Regions from separate parts of the Plantibacter sp. LMC-P-059a genome, predicted to be linked through region 1. Evidence: predicted binding sites of a transcription regulator. Region 1 holds the regulator's gene; the other holds the start of a gene.
What was found. The regulator HrcA, encoded in region 1, represses chaperone genes, less so after heat shock. The targets are predictions, from matches to a motif close to TTNGCACTCGNNNNNNNCGAGTGCNAA.
Positions count from the first base shown of each region.

Region 2: QRN27_RS14655 (DUF4209 domain-containing protein) is a predicted target of HrcA. The motif match lies at 2,928-2,954, and genes of this name have one in related genera.

Region 1 covers NZ_JARVRZ010000001.1:173,922-179,089, forward strand. The annotation lists gene QRN27_RS00835 (PhoH family protein) at 1-308, opposite strand, end outside; gene QRN27_RS00840 (HIT domain-containing protein) at 385-738, opposite strand; gene QRN27_RS00845 (16S rRNA (uracil(1498)-N(3))-methyltransferase) at 789-1,526, opposite strand; gene dnaJ (molecular chaperone DnaJ) at 1,528-2,649, opposite strand; gene hrcA (heat-inducible transcriptional repressor HrcA) at 2,704-3,726, opposite strand; gene QRN27_RS00860 (DUF4870 domain-containing protein) at 3,942-4,499, shown strand; gene hemW (radical SAM family heme chaperone HemW) at 4,611-5,168, opposite strand, start outside.
Region 2 covers NZ_JARVRZ010000006.1:289,735-294,902, forward strand. The annotation lists gene QRN27_RS14645 (suppressor of fused domain protein) at 1-5, opposite strand, end outside; gene QRN27_RS14650 (MmpS family transport accessory protein) at 173-880, shown strand; gene QRN27_RS14655 (DUF4209 domain-containing protein) at 1,094-2,926, opposite strand; gene QRN27_RS14660 (MmpS family transport accessory protein) at 3,057-3,560, shown strand; gene QRN27_RS14665 (OsmC family protein) at 3,657-4,214, opposite strand; gene QRN27_RS14670 (hypothetical protein) at 4,335-4,676, opposite strand; gene QRN27_RS14675 (cytochrome C5) at 4,735-5,168, opposite strand, start outside.

The DNA.
Region 1 (5,168 bases):
TGACCGACGGTCTTCGGCTTGATCGTCTTGCCGCGGGAGGTCAGGATCACCTGACCCAGGACCTCGGACGGCGAGGCCGTGCCGTCCTGGCCGAGGATCCGGGCCGAGGTGCTGACCTCCGCCGGGCCAGGGTCGTGTCCTTCTCGGACCATGGTGATGAGTTCCTCTACGAGTCGTCTGGCCGCATCGGCTTGCGCCGAGGGTCCGGTGATGGTGATCTCGTTCCCGCGCACGTGCACGGAGACGCCGGGGTGTTCGCGCTCGACGGTGGTGAGCAGGCGATCCTGCGGGCCGAGCAGCCGGACCATCGCGATGCCGTCGACATGGAGCACATGCTCCACGTCCTCCTCCCGTCGACCGGCGGGGACGTCGGGGGTCGTTGCCTCAGGCTCCGCCAAGGGAGCCCTCCTGGAGGGAACCGCCGAGGACGTGCGCGTGCACGTGGAAGACCGTCTGACCCGCGGTCTCACCCGTGTTGAAGACCAGGCGGAAGTCGCCGCCCGTGTGTTCCTGTGCGAGCGATGAGGCGACCTCGACCATCTCGGCCAGCAGCGAGGGGTCGCCGGCTGCCAACGCCACGACGTCGCGGTACTCGCCGGTCTTCGGGACGACCAGGAGGTGCACCGGCGCCTGGGGGTTGATGTCGGCGAAGGCGATCACCCGATCGGTCTCGGCGAGGAGGGTCGTGGGGATCTCCCCGGACACGATGCGGCTGAAAACGGACGGTGCTTCACTCATGCCCACCAGTCTAAGGTTCGCAGCGGCGTCGTGCGCGGGCTGAACCCGGGTCACCAGCGGCCGAGCAGCACGTTCACCGCTGCGATCGCCGCCGGCCCCGCCGTCGAGGTGCGCAGCACGCCGGAGCCGATCCGCACGGCCACCGCACCGGCGTCGACGAGTCGCTCGTGCTCGGCGGCCGAGATCCCGCCCTCGGGGCCGACGACGAGCACCACCTCGTCGGCGTCGAAGGTCGACGGGTCGAGGTCCGTCAGGCTGAGCGCAACCGTGGGCTCCAGGACGAGTACGGTCCGTCCGTCGGCATGGGCGGCGAGGCCGCGCGTGTCGACGACCTCGGACACCTCGGGCACCCGGGCGCGGATGGACTGCTTCGCCGCTTCGCGCACGATGAGCTGCCAGCGGGCTCGGCCCTTGCTCGCCTTGTCGCCCTGCCAGCGGGAGATGCTGCGCTCAGCGCCCCAGGGGATGATCCGGTCGACACCCAGCTCGGTCGCCGCCTGGATGGCGAGTTCGTCGCGATCGCCCTTCGCCAGCGCCTGCACGAGCACGAGCGCCGGACGGTTCTCGGGATGCACGACCACCGACTCGACGCGCATCTCGAGCTCGCCCGGTTCGCTCCGGACGACGGTTCCGGTCGCGATCAGTCCGCGTCCGTTGCCGATCGACGTCGTCTCCCCCACCCGCAGCCGGCTGACCGACACGGCGTGCTTCGCCTCCGGCCCCCGGAGGGTGACCGAGTCGCCGACGCCGGTCGATTCGAGGTCCTCGCGGACGTACAGCGAGCTCATCTCAACCGACGCCGTGGAAACGGTCGCGGATCTTCGCGAACAGGCCCTGCTGGAACTGCGCGAGCGCAGGAGGCCCCTGACGCCGGCCCGAGGCGAAGCTCTTGATGAGTTCCCGCTCGCGGTGGTCGAGCTTGGTCGGGGTGACGACCTGGACGCCGATCTTGAGGTCCCCTCGGCTGTTCCCGCGGAGCCGGGTCACGCCGCGGTCCTTCACGGTGATGACCTCAGAGCTCTGGACGCCCGGACGAAGTTCGACCTCGACGTCGCCGTCGAGTGCGTGGACCGTGACGTGGCGCCCGAAGATGGCGTCCGTCATCGGGACCTCCAGCGTGCACAGCAGGTCGTCGCCGTCGCGGCTGAAGACGTCGTGGTGCTTGACCTTCATCTCGAGGTAGAGGTCGCCGTTCGGGCCTCCGGCCGGTCCGACCTCGCCGCTGCCCGGCATCTGCAGCCGCAGGCCGGTGTCGACACCGGCCGGGATGTCGACCGAAACGGTGCGACGGGCGCGGAGGCGTCCCTGACCCTGGCAGGTGACACACGGGGTCGCGATGATCGTCCCGTAGCCACGGCAGGTGCCGCACGGTGCCGAGGTCATGACGTTCCCGAGCAGCGAGCGGACGGCGCGCTGGATGGAACCGGTGCCGTGGCAGATGTCGCAGGTGACCGGCGAGGTGCCTGGCTGGCAGCAGGAGCCGTTGCAGGTGCCGCAGAGCACCGCGGTGTCGACCTCGAGGTCGCGGTGGGTGCCGAAGATGACCTCGTCGAGGTCGAGCTCGACCCGGAGCAGCGCGTCCTCGCCGCGCGAACGACGTGACTTCGGGCCGCGCTGCTGGCCGCCGCCGCCGAAGAAGGTGTCGAAGATGTCACCGAAGCCGCTGAAGCCGGCGTCGCCGCCACCGAAGCCGCCCGCCTGCGGACCCAGGTCGTACTGCTGGCGCTGTTTGGGATCACTGAGCACGTCGTAGGCGTGCGTGACCTCCTTGAATCGCTCCGAGGCGTCGGAACCCGGGTTGACGTCCGGGTGCAGCTCGCGGGCGAGGCGGCGGTAGGCCTTCTTGATCTCTTCGGGCGTCGCCTCCTTGGCGACGCCGAGGGCTGCGTAGTGGTCGGGGTAGTCAGCCACTGAGGGCCTTTCGTTCGAGGTGCGGAAGGTGTTGGTGGACGCGACGAGGAGGCGTCACTCGGCGTCGAGGATGCGCGAGAGGTATCTGGCGACGGCTCGGACCGCCGCCATGTTGCTCGCGTAGTCCATTCTCGTCGGGCCGAGGACGCCGAGACGGGCGATTTCGCCACCAGAGGAACGGTAGTTCCCCGCGACGACACTCGTCGTCTCGAGGCCGAAGGACGCGTTCTCCCGCCCGATGCTGGCGACGACGCCGTCCCGCTCCGACTCCATCTCGCCGAACAGCCTGAGGAGGACCACCTGCTGCTCGATCGCGTCGAGCACCGGGTAGATGCTCCCCGGGAAGTCGTCCTCTGTGCGAGCGAGGTTCGCTGCGCCCGCCATCACGAGGCGGTCCTGGCGCTGGGCCGAGAGCTGCTCGCGCACGGCGTCGACGATCCGGACCGCCGCGGACCGGTCGAGTTCGGCGATCGTGTCGGGGACGTCACCGAGGGCGTCGTGGGCGTCGAGGAGCGGACGGCCTGCGACCGCCTCGTTGCACGCACCGCGGAGGCGCGCGATGAGGTCGTCGTCGACCGGCCGCTCCGTCTCGATGAGACGCTGCTCCACCCGGCCGTTGTCGAGGATGATGACGGCGAGCACCCGGTTCGGCGTGACGCTCACGAGCTCGAGGTGCCGGACGCGGGCACGGGAGAACATGGGGTACTGGACGAGCGCGACCTGGTTCGTGAGTTGCGACAGAAGCCTCACCGTGCGGTGGAGCACTTCGTCGAGGTCGCCGGATGCGCCGAGGAACGTCTCGATCGCCGTCCGTTGCGCGTTGTTCAGTGGGCGTCGGTCGGCCAGGTGGTCGACGAACATGCGGTAGCCCTTGTCCGTCGGGACGCGCCCCGAGGAGGTGTGGGGTGCGGCGATGAGCTCTTCGTCCTCGAGCTGCGCCATGTCGTTCCGGATGGTGGCCGCCGAGACCCCGAAGGAGTGACGATCCACGATCGTCTTCGACCCGACCGGCTCACGCGACGCGACGTAGTCCTGGACGATGACCCGGAGGACCTCGAGACCGCGATCCGACACCATGGCGAACCCCTCTCCTCGTCTCCGCCGAACACCGATCGTCAGCACTCGAACACCCTGACTGCCAATCATATCGCGGCCCACCGGAAGCCATCCCTTGCGCGCCGTGGCGGCCCAGGAATACCGTTGGCGACAGGCGTGGGTCCCGTTTCCGCGACACCTGGTGCGATACGCTCTGCTGGACCAATTGAATATCACTCTCCGTGAAAGGTGCGAAGATGTCCGATCCGAACGCTCAACCGCCCGTCGACCCTGCCAAGGGCGGGTCGGTTCCGCCTGCAGGAGACGGCGCGACGCCCCCGCCCGCAGCTCCTCACCAGCCGCCGGCAGGCTCCTACCCGCCGCCGCCCGCCGGTGGCTACGCGCCGCCGCCGCCCGGTGCCGGCTCCTACCCGCCGCCGCCCGCCGGCGCCCCGCAGTACCAGCAGCCCTACCCCGTCGCCCAGCCGATGAGCCCGTCCGACGAGAAGCTGTGGTCGACCCTCATCCACATCGGTGGGATCTTCTTCGGGTTCATCCCGCCACTGATCGGCTACCTGGCGCTCAAGGACCGCGGTCCGTTCATCAAGGCCCACACGCTCACGGCACTCAACTTCCAGTTGACCATGCTCATCGCGCTCGTGGTCGGGTCGATCCTCACGATCGTCGTGGTCGGCATCCTCGTCATCATCGCCGTGTACATCGTCGTGATCGTGTTCAGCATCATCGCCGCGATCAAGGCGAACAAGGGCGAGCTGTACAGCTACCCGCTCACGATCCAGTTCATCAAGGCCTGATCCTCCGAGCCGCACACGACAGCCCCGTCCGGTCCGCCGGTCGGGGCTGTCGGCGTTCCGGCGGCCTGACGTCGTTCGACGGCCTGATGAACGGGACGCGCCCGGACCGCGTCAGTCGCCGACGAGCCGCCGCACGACGGCATCGGCGAGGAGTCGACCGCGTCGCGTGAGCTCCAGACGGCCGAGGAGCGCCTGCCGTGCATCGACGAGCTCCTCGGCGATGAGCCCGGCGACGGCGGTGCGCGCCTCGGGGGCGAGGGTGCGGATCGGGATGCCGTCGCGCGTCCGGGTCAGCAGCAGGATGCGCTCGAGTTCGCGGGTCTCGTCGTCGAGGGTCTCGCGGCCGGCCGCGGGTGACTCGCCTGCCGCCATGCGCTGCGCGTAGGCCGCAGGATGTTTGACGTTCCACCAGCGCACCCCGCCGACATGGCTGTGGGAGCCGGGACCGACACCCCACCAGTCCTCACCGGTCCAGTAGGACAGGTTGTGCCGGGAGCGGTGATCGTCGGACGTCGCCCAGTTGCTGACCTCGTACCAGCCGTATCCGGCCGCGGTCAGGAGGTCGTCGGCGAGCTCGTACATGTCGGCCTGCAGATCCTCGTCGGGCGTTCCGACCACGCCGGAACGGATCTGGCGGGCGAGCTTCGTGCCGGGCTCGACGATGAGCGA
Region 2 (5,168 bases), on a different contig from region 1:
CTCATGCGGCGAGCCTAGCCAAGCCCATGATCGTTGGGGAGGTCCCCGTTCATCAGGCACGACTCACAGCGTTGTGGGCGGGACACCATCGCATCGGGCGCCCGTCCACCCCTGCCCCTGGCCGCCCGCCATCGGTACGGTGGGACCAACGCCGCAGAGAGGTCCCACGCGCATGTCGTCTTCGAACCAGCCGCCCGCCCAGAACCAGCCCTACCCGCTGCCCGTACCAGGCCGGGCTCCCGTCAAAACTGGCAAGCGCGGCAACGGACTCGGCATCGCCGCCCTCATCGTCGGAGGGTTCGCGCTCATCGGGGCCTTCATCCCGATCCTGAACTACATCGCTGGGTTCGTGGGACTCGTCGGCCTCGTCCTCGGCATCGTCGCCCTGTGCCTGAAGAACCGGAAGAAGGGCTTCGCCGTCGCCGGCACGATCGTTTCGGCCATCGCGATCGTCCTGAGCATCGTCCTCGCGATCACCTACACGGCCGGGTTCGCCGGGCTCGTCAGCGACGCCGTGAAGACCGCGAAAGCAGAGTCCTCCGAGGGTGCCAACAAGGAGGTGTCCGTCGTCTACGAGGTCAACGGCACCGCCACCGACGCCTCGATCGTCTACTCCACCTACACGGCCGGTACCAACGGGACCGAGCAGGCGACCGGCCAGGCGCTCCCCTTCATCAAGGAACTCACCGTTGAGGCCGGTGGCGACACCGACTTCACCGCGTTCTCACTCATCGCGACCAACGGTGCCGAAGACACCGGATCCGTCAGCTGCAAGATCACCGTCGACGGTGACGTGGTCGCCGAGCAGACCTCGACGGGTGCGTACGCATCGGTGTCATGCTCCGCGTCTGGTGTGGATGGGCTGACGGAGAACAAGTAGAAGTGCAGCAACGTCGGAGCTGGCGGGCATGCACTCCCACTATTGACGCCTCATCCAAGACCCCGAAACACCACCTTTGGCAGATGCTCTCGGACCGCTGCCGTCCGTCAAGATGGTCTAAGAGGTCATGCGCTTGGACATGCTGCCGGCTCCAGCCGGATGGGAATTCAGACATACGCGCGCTTTGTGACTCTGCCGCCGTAGGGGACGAATTCATGCATCTGACCATGAACGATCATTGTCTTCATCGTCGGGGACGACTACCGGACCGCCGAGATCAGAAGCATCTTCATCACGATGTGCGTTAGAGAAATCCGAAAATATCAGTCGCCAGATGAGCCACCACGCGTAAAAGGACGACACCGAGTTGATGTGGTTGTCGTTAGCAAGTCCGTGGGCAAGTTCGTTCCGAAGGTTCGGTCCGTGCGAGCTACAAAATAACGCTCGGATCTCGAAGACGATGTCGGGATCGAAAACCGCCTCAACCTCATCGCCTTTCATCAGTGCGCTGAGACCCTTCTCTGCCTCGATGCCATCATCAATTGTACTCGTGCTCACGCCAGCGGCGATTAGCTTCATACGAATGATGTTCTCTAGTTGAGGGATCAGCAGGTGTGCCGCCGTTAGGAAGTCGCCGTTATATCCGTAGTGGAGCCCCCTCGCGACGAGCGACTGTCGGCCAGAAGGGACAGCAGGGCTCTCATTCGCAAGAAACGTGAAGTCCGCGATATTCAGAGGGTGTTGAGCAGACAAGGCCGACCACGACGGTTCGAGGAAACGCTGGACGCAGAACACGATACGGCCCACGAAATCTCTCGTCATCACGCGCCACAGGTGCGAGGGTACTCCGTAGATCAGATCGTTGGCGTCCGCAGACGACCGTGCTACGGTACGCCCATCCGGGGAGAACTGGACATGCGGGAACACGTGGGGGAGTGGATACTTTTCGATCAGCGCCTGGTTATTGACCTTGGCTAGCTCGAAGTCGGTGAGAGGCAGCCAGCCCAGAAATAGTCCTAGAGCATCTCCAACTTCTTTGCCTTCGATGAGCGCCGTGAGATTAGGCATTTCTCGCGGAATGGGAACCTTGTGCCGCGTCGACTTCATAAACGACAACGTGGCTGTGCCTGCGCGGCGGATCATTCTCGTCAGCTCGCTGTGAAGCTGATCTACACCACGAGCCGGTCGTTCGGCGCGGGGAATGATTGCGAGGCGGTCAAGAGCGAGTTCGAGATCCTTCCCCGCGCGCGCGGCAGAATCGACCCTATGCTCATCAAGCAGCTCGCTCGCTTGGTCTCGCAAGACCAGAACGGCCGCGGCGATATCGTCATAGTGTGCCGGCAGGTCCCCCGCTAGGAGGTGCCATGCCGCCGCTTCCTCACGCAACAGCCGTCGCATGTAGCCGTGTGTTGATGGCGGAGCTAGGAGCCTTAAGTGCTCGCCGACCTCAGCGGCTCGTGTCCGCGCCCGGTTGTGTGCACGCAAGTTCCCCGCCAGAGGCAACACCTCCTCCGGGTTCGTCGAGGCGAGGATGCGGTCAAGCAATATATGCTCCAGCTTGTCACCGGCCGCCTGCGTGAGAGGTCCGAACCGAGGCGCAATAGCAAACGCCCGCCCGATAGCGAACATGACGTCGTAGTTGAGAGCGATGTTCGCAAACTCCGATGCCACGTGTTCGATGAGACTCGCCCATGTCTGGACCTTCTCCAATCCAGTGGTCCGTGCAGCCAACAGATCCAATACCCTCAACAGAGTCGACGCGTCCAAATCACGCGCTGCGAGGTGGCGGAGTATCTCAACCTCGTGATCCTCTAGCGTGTGGGTCGATACCCAACGCCCGTCGGGGTGCTGACGGGTGGGGATGTACGCCTCATCCCAGCTATCAGGGCGAGTTACAAAGTCCCGGATCGCGTCAACGAGGAGTACCACCTCGCGCTCATGCAGGTCGTCCGGCACGGCCGACCTCGAATCCACGGGCACGAGCAACCCACCCGCGTGAGCACGAGCTACGGCGTCCGCCCAGTTGACAATCGAGTCGTCGCTCATGCTCGCACACTATCGGCCGGAGAGGAAAAGCTGGTCCTGTTCCAGGCCCGCTCGGCCGGCGAAGCTGTTCTAATCCCCGAATACGGCGATCGTCAACTTCGTCTCCGGCTTTATCGCCTTCGTCGGCCTCGTGCTCGGTGTCATCGCGCTGTTCCTGAAGAACAAGTCCAAGGGCCTCGCCATCGCGGGCACGGTCCTGTCGCTCGTCGCGATGATCCTCAGCATCATCCTCGCCATCACCTACACCGCCGGATTCGCCGGCGCCGTGAGCGAAGGCATCAAGACCGCGCAGGCCGAGTCGTCCGCGGAAGCAGACCGTGACGTCGCCGTCATCTACGAGGTGACCGGAACGTCGGCCGGCTCGTCGATCACGTACTCCACCTACACGGACAGCAACAGCGGCACCGAGCAGGTCAAGGATCAGGCACTCCCCTTCACCAAGGAGTTCACGATCAAGGCCGGTGGCACCTTCGACTACAGCTCGTTCTACCTGATGGCGATGAACGGCGCCGACGACGCCGGTGACATCTCCTGCAAAATCACTGTCGACGGCGAGGTCGTCGCCGAGCACACCTCCACCGGTGCATACGCGTCGGCATCCTGCACCGCCTCGAGCATGGACCTCAACGAGTAGCAGGCCCGATCACCGTTCTCCGAGACCCCATCGATCCGCTTTGGCCGGTCGATGGGGTCTCGTCGTCGAGCTGATGCGCACGAGCGCGCGGAGGCCTCAGGCTTTGACGACGCTGACCTCCACCGGCGTCGGGTTCTGGAACAGGTCGAGGACGGGGCAGTGTGCATCGACCGCGGCGCGCAGCTCCTGGTAGCGGTCCTCGGTCTCAGGGCCGGTGATGGTGATGTTCAGCCGGATCGTCGAGAACCCCGCCCGCACCTCGTCGGTGATGCCGAACAGGTTGCGCACATCGAGGTCACCCTCGGCGGCGACACTGATGTCGTCGACCTGGATGCCCAGCGCACTCGCGTAGAGACGGTAGACGACGATCTGGCACGAGATCAGCGCCCCGAGCGCGAACTCCACCGGGCTCGCCGCCACGTCGTCGCCGGCCAGCGCGGCCGGCTCGTCGACGAAGAAGCGGTGCTTGCCCGCGGTGATCGCACTCGCGACCGAACCCTCACCGGTGCCCGAGACGCGGTAGGTGAGCGCTGCGCTCGACGGCGCGGAGGCGATCCGCTCGGACCAGGATGAGCCGGCAGCGGCCAGGCGTTCAGCGCGCTCGGTTGCGGAGACGGTCGGGACGGTGGCGAGGTCGTTCGTGAGGAGAGTCATGCGGACAGTGTCGGCGGTGCAGCGCGCTCGTGACCAGCGACCGGTGTCACAACTCGTCACGAACCCGACGACGCGAGGCGCTCGACGCGGAACCGTCGCAACCGGCGCGCCGACACGTCGTCAGTACCGCCACTCCCGAGCAAGATTCGACGACAGCTCGACACCGACGACCATGATGGCGACGACACCGACTCCGAGCGCGACGAGTAGCGCGCCCCTCGCGACCGATCGCCGACGCGTCGAACAAATACCCGCGGCGACCGCTACGGCCACAAGCAGGAGCACCGTGACGAGCAAGCCCGGCAGGTCGAGTTCCAGGAAGAGACAGTGCATCGGGTAGGACTCCTGGCAACCGCCGTCGCAGGTCGCGACGAGCAGCAGGATGAACCCGATGTAGAGGGCGGTCAGGCCGAGGACCGCCAAGACGGCGGGTTGTCGAACGACACGAGTCGGGCTGCCCATGTCTGCCCTTCGACAAGCTCAGGGACCGGGGGTGGACGCTCGGGGACCGGCAGCCGCCTCACATCGAGAGGCGGCGGACCAGCTCCTCGACGGTGGAGAACTCGATCGTCTCGCCACCCTCTTCGTCGTCATCGTCGGCCTCGACCTCGACGGCCTCGAACGCGAGGTCGGCGTCGAGCTGCACGAGCACCGAGCTGTCGGGGAACTGCTTCGGCGCGTCGAACGACAGCAGCACGGCGTCGATGAAGACGATCACGGAGCGCAACACGAGGTCTTCGCGCAGCTCGGCGGTCTCGACGACCTCGTCCAACTCGTCGGACTCTTCGATCTCCGACACCACGCGGTCGAGCAGCACCTTCCACTCCGCCGTCGGCGTTGAGAGGACCCGCTGCGCCAAGTCGGCGAGCGCCGCCGGCTCCGGCTCGACCTCCTGCTCCTCGGGCTCGGGGTCGACGTTGAGCATGACCTCGGCATCGATCGCGTCGAAGCGGG